One region of the Microbacterium oxydans genome, then DNA from elsewhere that is predicted to be linked to it. Evidence: predicted binding sites of a transcription regulator. Region 1 holds the regulator's gene; the other holds the start of a gene.
The links. Region 1 encodes LexA, which represses DNA repair genes until DNA is damaged. Its sites were predicted from a motif close to TCGAACANNTGTTCGA; they were not measured.
Positions count from the first base shown of each region.

Region 2: MME74_RS12325 (HNH endonuclease signature motif containing protein) is a predicted target of LexA. The motif match lies at 2,712-2,727, and genes of this name have one in related genera.

Region 1 is NZ_CP092891.1:2,428,324-2,433,885, reverse strand. Features, by position in the region: gene ftsX (permease-like cell division protein FtsX) at 1-327, shown strand, start outside; gene smpB (SsrA-binding protein SmpB) at 391-867, shown strand; gene MME74_RS11705 (S9 family peptidase) at 877-2,757, opposite strand; gene lexA (transcriptional repressor LexA) at 2,859-3,545, opposite strand; gene MME74_RS11695 (LysM peptidoglycan-binding domain-containing protein) at 3,834-4,202, shown strand; gene MME74_RS11690 (histidinol-phosphate transaminase) at 4,249-5,343, shown strand; gene hisB (imidazoleglycerol-phosphate dehydratase HisB) at 5,340-5,562, shown strand, end outside.
Region 2 is NZ_CP092891.1:2,552,921-2,558,482, forward strand. Features, by position in the region: gene MME74_RS12315 (ABC-F family ATP-binding cassette domain-containing protein) at 1-1,631, opposite strand, end outside; gene MME74_RS12320 (spermidine synthase) at 1,704-2,645, shown strand; gene MME74_RS12325 (HNH endonuclease signature motif containing protein) at 2,757-4,130, shown strand; gene MME74_RS12330 (AAA family ATPase) at 4,247-4,807, shown strand; gene MME74_RS12335 (sugar-binding protein) at 4,890-5,562, opposite strand, start outside.

The sequences.
Region 1 (5,562 bases):
GGCACGACCATCCGATTGTCGGCATACGCGCGCCGCAAGGAGATCGGCATCATGCGCCTGGTCGGCGCCTCGAACCGCTTCATCCAGACCCCCTTCGTCCTCGAGGGCGTGTTCGCCGCGTTCCTCGGGTCGGCGTTCGCCAGCGCCGCGGTCGTCGCGGGCGTGCACTTCGGCGTGAACGGGTACCTGCGAGGACGGGTGCCGTTCATCACGACCTGGGTGACGATGCAGGACGCCGCCCTGGTGGTGCCGGTCCTGATCGGCATCGGCATCGTGCTCGCCGCGCTCTCCGCCGGCTTCGCGATCCGACGCTGGCTCCGTACCTGATAGCCTGAAAGGCTGCTCGGTCGGAACGATCGATCGAGCTCATCACGGCAACAGGAGAGCATCATGCCCAGGGAACGCGGAGAGAAGGTCGTCGCGACCAATCGTCGCGCACGTCACGACTACACGATCGAGAAGTCGTACGAAGCGGGGATGGTGCTCACCGGCACCGAGGTCAAGTCACTGCGCCAGGGGCGCGCCAACCTCAGCGACGGATACGCCTTCGTCAAGGGCAACGAGGTCTTCCTCGACTCGGTGCACATCCCGGAGTACTCGCAGGGGCACTGGACGAACCACTCGGCCAAGCGCATCCGCAAGCTGCTGCTGCACCGCGAGGAGATCGCCAAGATCGCGCACGCCGTGTCGGCGGGCGGATACACGCTCATCCCGCTGAAGCTGTACTTCTCCGATGGTCGCGCCAAGGTCGAGATCGCTCTGGCGAAGGGCAAGCGCGAGTACGACAAGCGGCAGACCCTGCGCGAGCGTCAGGACACCCGCGAGGCCGACCGCGCCATGCGTCTGCGCAACCGCGTGGGGGAGTAGTCCCGGTCGTCACAGCCGCGGTTCGAAGCCGAACGCGCGACCGAGGAACGTCAGCTCGCGCTCCAGCGCATCGACGATCGACTCGGCGCTGCGGAATCCGTGTCCCTCCGTCGGATACAGCACGTACTCGTGATCGATGCCGCGCGCCGCGAGTGCATCGCGGATCGCCTCGGACTGCGACGGCGGCACCACCCGGTCCTCGCCGCCTTGCAGCAGCAGCACGGGGACGTCGATGCGATCGGCATGCGTCAGCGGTGAGCGCTCGATGTACACGTGCTCGTACTCGGGGAGCGGTCCGACCAGGCCGTCGAGGTAGGACGCCTCGAAGTCGTGCGTCTCGGCGGCCAGCATCCGCAGGTCGGCGACGCCGTAGCGACTGATCCCGGCGGCGAAGGTCCCTCCGCGGACCAGCGCGGACAGCACGGTCCATCCGCCGGCCGATCCGCCGCGGATCGCGATGCGGGCGGGATCCGCGAGCCCGGCGTCGGCGAGGCCGCGGGCGGCGGCGATCACGTCGTCGACGTCGACGACGCCCCACTGCCCGTCCAGGCGCTCACGGTAGGCGCGGCCGTATCCGGTCGACCCGCCGTAGTTCACGTCGAGCACGCCGATGCCGCGGCTCGTGTAGAAGGCGACCGCCGCAGAGGTCGCGCCCGTGACGTGGGCCGTCGGCCCCCCGTGCACGAGCACGACGTAGGGCGGGAGCTCGTCTTCGGGCGCCGTCGCCTCCGGATGGGCCGGGGGATATGCGAAGGCGTGCACGGCACCGTGCGGACCGTCGACCTCGATCGACAGGGCAGGGGGCATCCACTGCGGACCGACGGGCTCGCCGCCGCGCACCGCGAAGACCTCTCCGGAGTCGGTGTCGACGCACCAGAGTCCCGGTGCGACGCGGGAGCCGTTCCCGGAGAGGAGCACGCGCGTCCCGTCCACATCGTCCACGCTCACGTGTCCATCGGCGGGGAGGTCGACCAGCGCCGTGCCGCCGTTGTCGTCGAGGACCACGACCTCGTCGCGGCCGTTCGTGCGGACGGCGACGATGCGTCCGTCGTCGAGGGGACGGAACCAGCGGTTGCCGAGCACCCAGAGGCCGTAGCCGGTGTCGGCGTCCGCCGGCGCGTCGGCGGGGGCGAGCGGCTGCGGAGCGCCGGAGGGCTCGACGCCGTCGACCGTCACGCGGTACAGCTCCCAGCGGTCGTAGGGTGCGTCGGCGAAGAGCAGCTCCGTGTCGCTCGTCCACTCGGGCTGCAGCGCCGTCCGCGACGGGACCGTGTGCGGGTGCCCGCCATCGACCTCGGCGATCTGCACGCGGGCGTCTTCCCACGGCATCCGTCCGCGCTCCCACGCCACCCAGGCGGCGCGGGTCCCGTCGGGGGAGAGTGCGGGGTGGGCGAAGAACCCGTCTCCCTGCGCGATCACTCGCACAGCCGTCGGGTCTTCGGAGGCGGAGCCGTCGATCGGGATCTCGACGATCGCGCGCGTGTGCGGGGTCGTCGACAGGTCTTCGCGCACCGCCAGCAGACGGCCGTCCTGCACGCGCAGACCACCGTGAGAGGGCCCGGGCGGTGTGAGGGGCACGGGAACGTCGCCGGAGGCCAGGCGATGCACGCGCTGGTCGCCCGCGTCGACGAAGTACAGCGTGCCGTCGGCATCGGCCGTCCAGGCGCCGCCGCCGTACTCGTGCACCCGGGAGCGCGCACTCCAGGGGGCGGGGAGGATCTCGGCGCCGGAGGAGCTCCGCACGGTCACGCGCCCCTTCTCGGCCGGGACCGACTCGCCCCACCAGATCTCCGCGCCGACGAAGCGCGCACCGTCGATGCGGGGGGAGGAAGCCGCGACGGACGCGGCGGAGAAGGGCGAGGACCAGGAACCGTACGGGGACGACGACATGCTTCGAGCCTATGGGCCGACGGCACGCGGCGTCACACTCGTGCCCGGGACGACGAAGGCCCTCCCGGAGCTCCGGGAGGGCCTTCGTCGTTCCTGACGGGTCAGACCGCGCGGAGCACCGCCACGATCTTGCCGAGCACCACGGCCTCATCGCCGAGGATGGGCTCGAAGGCCGAGTTGCGGGGGAGGAGCCAGGTGTGCCCGTCGCGGCGACGCAGCACCTTGACCGTGGCCTCGCCGTCGAGCATCGCGGCGACGATCTCACCGTTCTCGGCGTTGCTCTGCGAGCGGACGACGACCCAGTCCCCGTCGCAGATGGCGGCGTCGATCATCGACTCGCCGGAGACCTTGAGCATGAACAGGTCGCCCTTGCCCACGAGCTGCCGCGGGAGGGGGAAGATCTCCTCGACCTGCTGATCCGCGGTGATCGGCACTCCGGCCGCGATCCGCCCGACCAGGGGCACGAGCGCGGCGTCGCCGACCGGGGTCGCGACGTCAGCGGGGTTCTCTGTGCTGGTGCCGGGCAGGTCGATGAGCACTTCCATCGCCCTGGTCTTGCCGGGGTCGCGCCGCAGGTAGCCGCTGAGCTCGAGCTGGCCGAGCTGGTGGGTCACGCTGGAGAGCGACTTGAGGCCGACGGCATCGCCAATCTCGCGCATGCTCGGCGGGTAGCCGTGGTTCGCGATCGAGCTCTGGATGACCTCGAGGATCGCCATCTGCTTGGGGCTCAGGCTCTTGCGCCGGCGCGTCCGCGGTGCCTCCGACTCGGGGGCAGAGTTCTCGCTCATGGTGCTCCTTAAGTGCGTGATCCGACGTCCCTCTTCGAATGTCGGAGGCCCGTGGTGGGGTGTTCTTATCGAAACCGTATCCGAGAATCGACCGGATCTGGAAGATCTGTTCGAGCGTGTCGGCCGATTTTCGGAGGTGGTTTCGAAGAATACTTGACAGATATTCGAACTCGAAGATATCTTCGGTACGTAGCTTCGCATTCACGGCTCCCGGCCGAGACGCGAATGCGAACGCTACGCCAACTTCCCCGGGGCTTCCCCGCTTCGGGACAGGCTAAGGAGCACGACATGAGCAGCATCAGCTTCAGCACCGCAGCAGTCATCCCGGCGTCGGCCCGTCCGACCACGCGTCTCCGGCTGACGATGCGAGGTCGGGCCGTGCTGCTGGCGTTCGCCTCCGTGCCCCTCGCCGTTGGTATCGCCTTCGCCGCCCTCAGCGGGGGCAGCGCGATCGCCTCCGGGTCGGACGCGCCGGCGGCGAGCATCGAGACCGTGACGGTCATGCCGGGGGACACGCTGTGGTCGATCGCGACCTCGGTCGCTCCCGACGCCGACCCGCGCGACGTCATCGGCGACATCAGCCGGATGAACCTGCTGCGCGGCGGCGGTCTCCAGATCGGTCAGGAGCTCGCGATCCCGGCTCAGTACGGGAACTGAGCCGCCCGCGGCAACTTTGCGTCATCCGCTCGACGAGCGGCTTAACATGGGAAGGGTGACCCTCTCCCTCAATGATCTGCCGTTGCGTGACGATCTTCGTGGACTGACTCCGTACGGAGCACCGCAGGCGCCGCTCCCGATCGCGCTCAACGTGAACGAGAACACGCATCCGATTCCGGATGCCGTCGCGAGCGACATCCTCGACGACATCGCCGTCGCGATCCACGAGGTCAACCGCTACCCGGACCGGGAGTTCACCGCGCTGCGCGAGGCGTTCGCCGACTACCTGGGCCACGGCGTCTCCGCCGAGCAGATCTGGGCGGGCAACGGCTCCAACGAGGTCCTCCAGCACATCCTGCAGGCCTTCGGGGGTCCCGGCCGAACCGCCTTCGGCTTCGCGCCCACGTACTCGATGTACCCGCTGATCGCGCAGGGGACCGGTGCCCGCTGGATCGCGGGCACCCGGCAGCCCGACTACACGATCACCCCGGAGGAAGCGGCGGAGCAGGTCCGCGCCGCCGACCCCGACGTGGTCATCCTCTGCTCGCCCAACAATCCGACGGGCACGCCGCTCGGCCTCGACGTCATCGAGGCCGTCTACGAGGCTGCTCGCGGCATCGTGATCGTCGACGAGGCCTACCAGGAGTTCGCTCCGCACGACGCGGTCTCTGCTCTGACCCTGCTCGAGGGCCGCCCCCGCCTCGCGGTGTCCCGCACCATGAGCAAGGCGTTCGCCTTCGCCGGAGCCAGGGTCGGCTACCTCGCGGCCGACCCGGCCTTCATCGACGCGCTGCGTCTGGTGCGCCTGCCGTATCACCTGAGCGCGCTCACGCAGGCGGCTGCCGTGGCGGCGCTGCGCAACGCCGACGTGATGCTCGGGATGGTCGAGGAGATCATCGAGCAGCGCGATCGGATCACGGCGACGCTCGAGGCTCTCGGCTACACGCCGCATGAGTCGTGGTCGAACTTCGTGCTGTTCGGCGGGGTCGCCGACCCGAAGGCGACCTGGCAGCAGCTGTTCGATCGGGGCGTGCTCGTGCGCGATGTCGGCATCCCCGGTCACCTCAGGGTGAGCGCCGGCACCGAGGCCGAGACCACCGCATTCCTGGACGCACTGGCCTCGATAGGATCGGCTTCATGAGCACCCCCGCACTGACCCCGCGCACCGCGAGCCGCGTGCGCAGCACGTCGGAGTCCACCGTCGAGCTCGAGCTGAACCTCGACGGCACCGGTGCGAGCCGCATCGACACCTCGGTGCCCTTCTTCGACCACATGCTCACCGCGTTCGCGAAGCACTCGCTGACCGACCTGACGGTCCGTGCCTCGGGCGACACGAACATCGACGCACACCACACCGTCG
Region 2 (5,562 bases), 120 kb from region 1:
TTCTGCGCCGTGCGCAGGGCGGCACCGTCGAGTCCCTTGGCGGTCGCCGCCGCGGTCGCCGTCGCCGCGGCCGTCGCGGTCTGCTTCGAACCGGTCGAGGACTGCAGGTGCCGCAGTCGCAGGTACTCGTCGACGCCACCGGGCAGGTGCCGCAGATGACCGTCGAGGATCGCGTACTGCTGATCGGTGACGCGCTCCAGGAAGTACCGGTCGTGGCTGACCACCAGGAGCGTGCCGGACCAGGAGTCGAGCAGGTCTTCGATCGCGGCGAGCATGTCGGTGTCGAGGTCGTTGGTCGGCTCGTCGAGGATCAGCACGTTCGGCTGGTCGAGCAGCACGAGCAGCAGCTGCAACCGTCGCTGCTGACCGCCCGAGAGGTCCTTCACGGGCGTCGAGAGCTGCGCGGAGTCGAACCCGAGCCGTTCGAGCAGCTGTCCCGGCGTGAGATCCTGCGCCTTGGAGCCGGCCCCCATCGTGTACGAGGTGCGCAGTCCGGAGATGATCACGCGCACCGGGTCGTTCCAGTGCTGGGTGAGCTCGTCGAGCCGCTGCGTGAGGGTCTGCACCTTCACGGTGCTGCCGCGCTTGACCCGGCCGACGGTCGGCTCCACGGTGCCGGAGATGAGACCGAGCAGGGTGGACTTGCCGGCGCCGTTCACGCCGAGGATGCCGGTGCGCTCCCCCGGTGCGATGCGCCACTCGATGTCGCGCAGCACGACCTTCTCGCCGCCGTCCGCCGTGGGGTAGGTCACTCCGACGTCGAGCAGGTCGACCACGTCCTTGCCGAGGCGCGAGACGGCGAGCGACTGCAGGGAGACCTTGTCGCGGATCTCGGGCACGTCGGCGATGAGCTCGTTCGCGGCGTCGATGCGGAACTTCGGCTTGGCCGTGCGGGCGGGGGCGCCGCGGCGGAGCCACGCGAGCTCCTTCTTCGCGAGGTTCTGACGCTTCGCCTCGGTCGCGGCCGCCATCCGGTCGCGCTCGACGCGCTGCAGGATGTACGCCGCGTAGCCGCCCTCGAAGGGCTCGACGATGCGGTCGTGCACCTCCCAGGTCTCGGTGCTGATCTCGTCGAGGAACCACCGGTCGTGGGTCACGACCATGAGGGCGCCCGAGTTCGGAGACCAGCGCTTCTTGAGGTGTCCCGCGAGCCAGGTGATGGCCTCGACGTCGAGGTGGTTGGTGGGCTCGTCGAGCGCGATCACGTCCCAGTCGCCGGTGAGCAGCTTCGCGAGCGAGACGCGGCGCCGCTGACCACCGCTGAGGGAGCCGATCTCGGCGTCCCAGGGCAGATCGGTGAGCAGTCCTTCGATGACGTCGCGGATGCGCGCATCGCCCGCCCACTCGTACTCCGGGGTGTCGCCGACGACGGCGGCGCTGATCGTCAGGTCGTCCGGCAGGTTGTCGGCCTGGTCGAGCACGCCGATGCGGGTGCCGCCGCGCACCGTGACGCGTCCGGAGTTCGGCTCCTTGATGCCGGCCAGCATCCCGAGGAGGCTGGACTTGCCGTCGCCGTTGCGGCCGACGATGCCGATGCGATCGCCCTCCTCGATGCCGAGGGTCACGGAGTCGAAGACGACTCTGGTCGGGTATTCGAGGTGCAGGGCTTCAGCCCCGAGAAGATGTGCCATGTTCCCTCCAGGGTAGCCGCGCGCGGTGGGCGCCACGGCCGTCCTCGGCTCCACCCGACCTAAGATCGACTGGTGCCAAGGAATCGCCGGGTGTTCTCGCTCATGCTCGATGACCGCAGGGCGAAGCTGATGCAGTCGAAACGGCGACCCGGTCGCTACGAACTCAGCGTCGACGGGATTCCGCAGTCCGTCGTCTCGATGACGGAGCCCACCGACCTCGAATACGCGTACATCCAGCACATCGCCCGGGCGATGGATGCCGCGGCGGAGCCCGGTGCGCCGCTGTTCACCGTGCATCTGGGCGCCGGAGCCCTCACGCTGGCGCGCTATGTCGAGGCCACGCGCACCGGATCGCCTCAACTCGTCGTCGAGTTCGAACCCGCTCTCTACGAAGCGGTGATCGCCGCGCTGCCGCTGCCCGCCGGCACGGATCTGCGGGTCATCTTCGGCGACGCACGAGCGGTGGCGGACGCGGAACTTCCGGGCGAGGAGCTTCCGGGCGAGGAGCGATCGCCCCTGCCGTCCTCCCCGTCCCCCGCGCTCGGCGCCGCAGCCACCGGTCGCACCGCGGTCGACACCGACTGGGTGGATGCGCGCTTCACCGTCGTCGATCTCTGGGACGCCGCCGTCATCCGGCATCGCGTGGCCAGCCAGGAGTTCTACCGCCGCGTCGCCGCGCGCTCGGCAGCAGACGGCGTCGTGGCGGTGAACCTGCTCGATGGGCATCCGTTCGAGTACTCACGACGGCAGGCGGCCACCCTGAGCACCGTGTTCGATCACCTCGCCGTCGTCCTCGACGCCGAGCCGAACGATGATGAAGGACCCCTCGGCAACGTCGTCATCTTCGCGAGCGACGAGCCGCTGCCCGTCGTGACGACCCCGGAGCTCCTCGGCACACCGCAGCCCCACATGCTCCACGGCGATTCGCTGCGGTCGTGGATCGGCGAGGCGCGCATCATGACCGACGCCGACGGCACCGACTCCCCCGACCCCGACGACCCGATCTGGAACTAGCGCTCAGCTCGCGGGAGCCCTTCCCTCGGATCGGCGGGCCGGTGTCGATCGGATGCCGGAATCCCGGTGAACATAGTTTCGAATGTCGGTGGTCCGTGATGGACTGAAGTCATGACAGCACTGCTCGACGCGACGGATTCCCAGATGGCGATGCTCGCCGATCTGGTGGCGTCGCTCGAGGCGGCGAAATCGACGTTGAGCAGCATGCAGGCGGCCCGCGACGGCATGCTCGCGATGGCCGGGCGCCTCGCGGTCGACATCGCTCGTGAGGCCGCGCATCCTGACCATGGCGACATGGCGATCCGCACGGTCGCCGCCGAGATCGGTGCGGCGCAGCATGTGAGCGACCGCACGATCGAGCGGAGGATGGCCGAGGCTTCCTGGCTGGTCGAGCGGTTCCCGACGGTGTGGGAGGCGCAGGGCGAAGGACGGATCAGCGCGGCGCATTCGCGGGTGATCGTCGACGCGGGAGCGCATCTCGACGATGCCGAGGATCGCGCCGCGTATGCCGCGGAAGTGGTGGAGCTCGCCGCGACGGAGTCTCCGAATCGTCTGCGCCGGATCGCACGGCGGCTTGCCGAACGGTTCCAGGAACGCAGCATCACCGAGCGGCATCTCGATGCGCGCGCCCAGCGGCGGGTGTGGGTGAAAGACCTCGACGACGGGATGGCCGAGCTCGGAGCGCGGGGACCCGCCGTCCTCCTGCACGGGATGCTCGACCGTCTGTCGCAGATGGCGCATGCGGTGAAGGAGGAGAACGGCAGGGCGGCGAAGCATGCCGGCGCCGATCCCGGTGCCGATCCCGGTGCTGATCCCCGCGCCGCTGCCGGCACCGCTGCTGGCACCGCACAGCCTCCCGTGGATGAGCGGACGATCGACCAGCTGCGCGCCGACCTGCTCGCCGATCTCGTGCTCACCGGAACCCCTGTGGGGCATGACACGACGGACGGACTGCTGAGCGAGATCCGCGCCAGGGTCGAGGTCACGGTGCCGGTGCTCACCCTGATGGACGATGGCTCCTCGCCGACGTCTCCTCCTGCCGAGCTCGACGGCGTGACACCGATCGATACGGCGACCGCTCGGACGCTCGCGGGCTCGGCGACGGGCTGGGAGCGCGTGCTGACGCATCCGATCTCGGGCGGGCTGCTCGCGGTAGACCGCTACCGTCCGGGTGAGCAGCTACGACGGCACCTCCGCGCGCGAGACCAGCGCTGCCGGTTCCCCGGATGCGGGATCGCGGCGCGGAAGTGCGACCTCGACCACAATCATGCGGCATCGGCAGGCGGTGCCACCGCGGATGGGAACCTCTCCGCGTTCTGTCGACGACATCACATGCTCAAGCACCACTCCCCCTGGCACGTCGAACAGCGCCCGGGCGGCGTGCTGGCGTGGACGAGTCCGACGGGTCGCGCGTACATCGACCGCCCGCCACCGCAGCACACGGTGACCTTCACGAGCGCCGACGAGATGCCCGTTCCGTTCTGAGCAGCGCCTGGAGTCGGCGCATCATCCGGGTTCCGGAATCACCGGCAGACGGCGAATAGGGTGTGAGCCGGGGGGATTCGATGGACCACGACCACACAGCAGAGGCCGGAGCTCCGGTGAGGACGGAAGGCGGCTGCTGCATCTTCGTCAACGGCCTCCCCGGATCCGGCAAGTCCACCTACGCACGGAAGTTCGTCAACGCCCGGCGCGGATGGCTCAACCTCGACGTCGATCTGTTGCGCGGACTCCTGGGTACGGCCTCGGTGGACTTCGTTCAGGCCGGTGCCGAGGTCCAGCCGCTCGCCCTGGCCGTCCTCAGGGAGCAGATCGCCTCCGGAGGCAACGTGATCTTCCCACAGCTCTTCTTCATCCCCGCGGAGGCCTCCGCGTTCGAGGACGCGGTCCTGGCGAGCGGCGGAAGGATACGACGCACGCTGCTCCGCGAGGATGTCGACGAGTGCTGGCGCCGCGTCGAGGCGCGGGCACGACAGGCTCCCACCGACTCCGTGGAGCGCGGGATCCTCGCCCTGCTCACGGACGCCGGCGGCGTCGCCGAGCTGGAGCGGATGGAGCGGCAGCTGTCCGCGTGGTCGGACCTCGCCGATCCACTCGTCCTCATCACCGCGGCGACGCCCCACGAAGAGCTCGCGGCGCTCGCGACCACCCCTCATCCCTGACACGACGAACCGCCCGGACCCGAAGGCCCGGACGGTTCGTGTGTCCGCGTGGACGGTGTCCGCGTGGACGGTGTCGTGAGACTTACTGGTACGACTTCACGATCTCGAGGAGGCTCGGGACGTTGGCGTAAGCCTCGGCCGCGTTCTCCTTCGTGACGATGATCGGGTCGAGCAGGTAGGCCGGAACGACCTTCACGCCGTTGTCGTACTGCTCGGTGTCGTTGACGTCGACCTTCTCGCCCTTCTGGAGCTGGCCGACCATCTTGATGGACTGCTCGACGAGGAGCGTGGTGTCCTTGTTGATCGTGGAGTACTGGATGCCCTCCATGATCGACTTGACCGACTCGACCTCGGAGTCCTGACCGGTGACGACCGGGACATCCTTGCCGGCGCCCTGCACCGAGGTGATGATGGCGCGAGCGAGCGTGTCGTTCGGGGACAGGACGCCGTCCAGCGTCGCCGAGCTGTAGGTCGACGTGAGGAGCGAGTCCATGCGGCGCTGTGCGTTCTCCGCCTTCCAGCCCTCGGTCGCCGTCTGGGCGATCTCGGTCTGGCCGGAGACGACCTTCAGCGTGCCGTCGTCGATCTTCGGCTGCAGCACGTCCATCGCACCGTTGAAGAACACGGCGGAGTTCGCGTCATCCGGAGAACCCGAGAACAGCTCGATGTTGTACGGAGCCTCGTGGCCCGCGCGCTCGGCGAGGCCGTCGAGCAGAGCCTGGCCCTGCAGCTGACCGACCTTGAAGTTGTCGAAC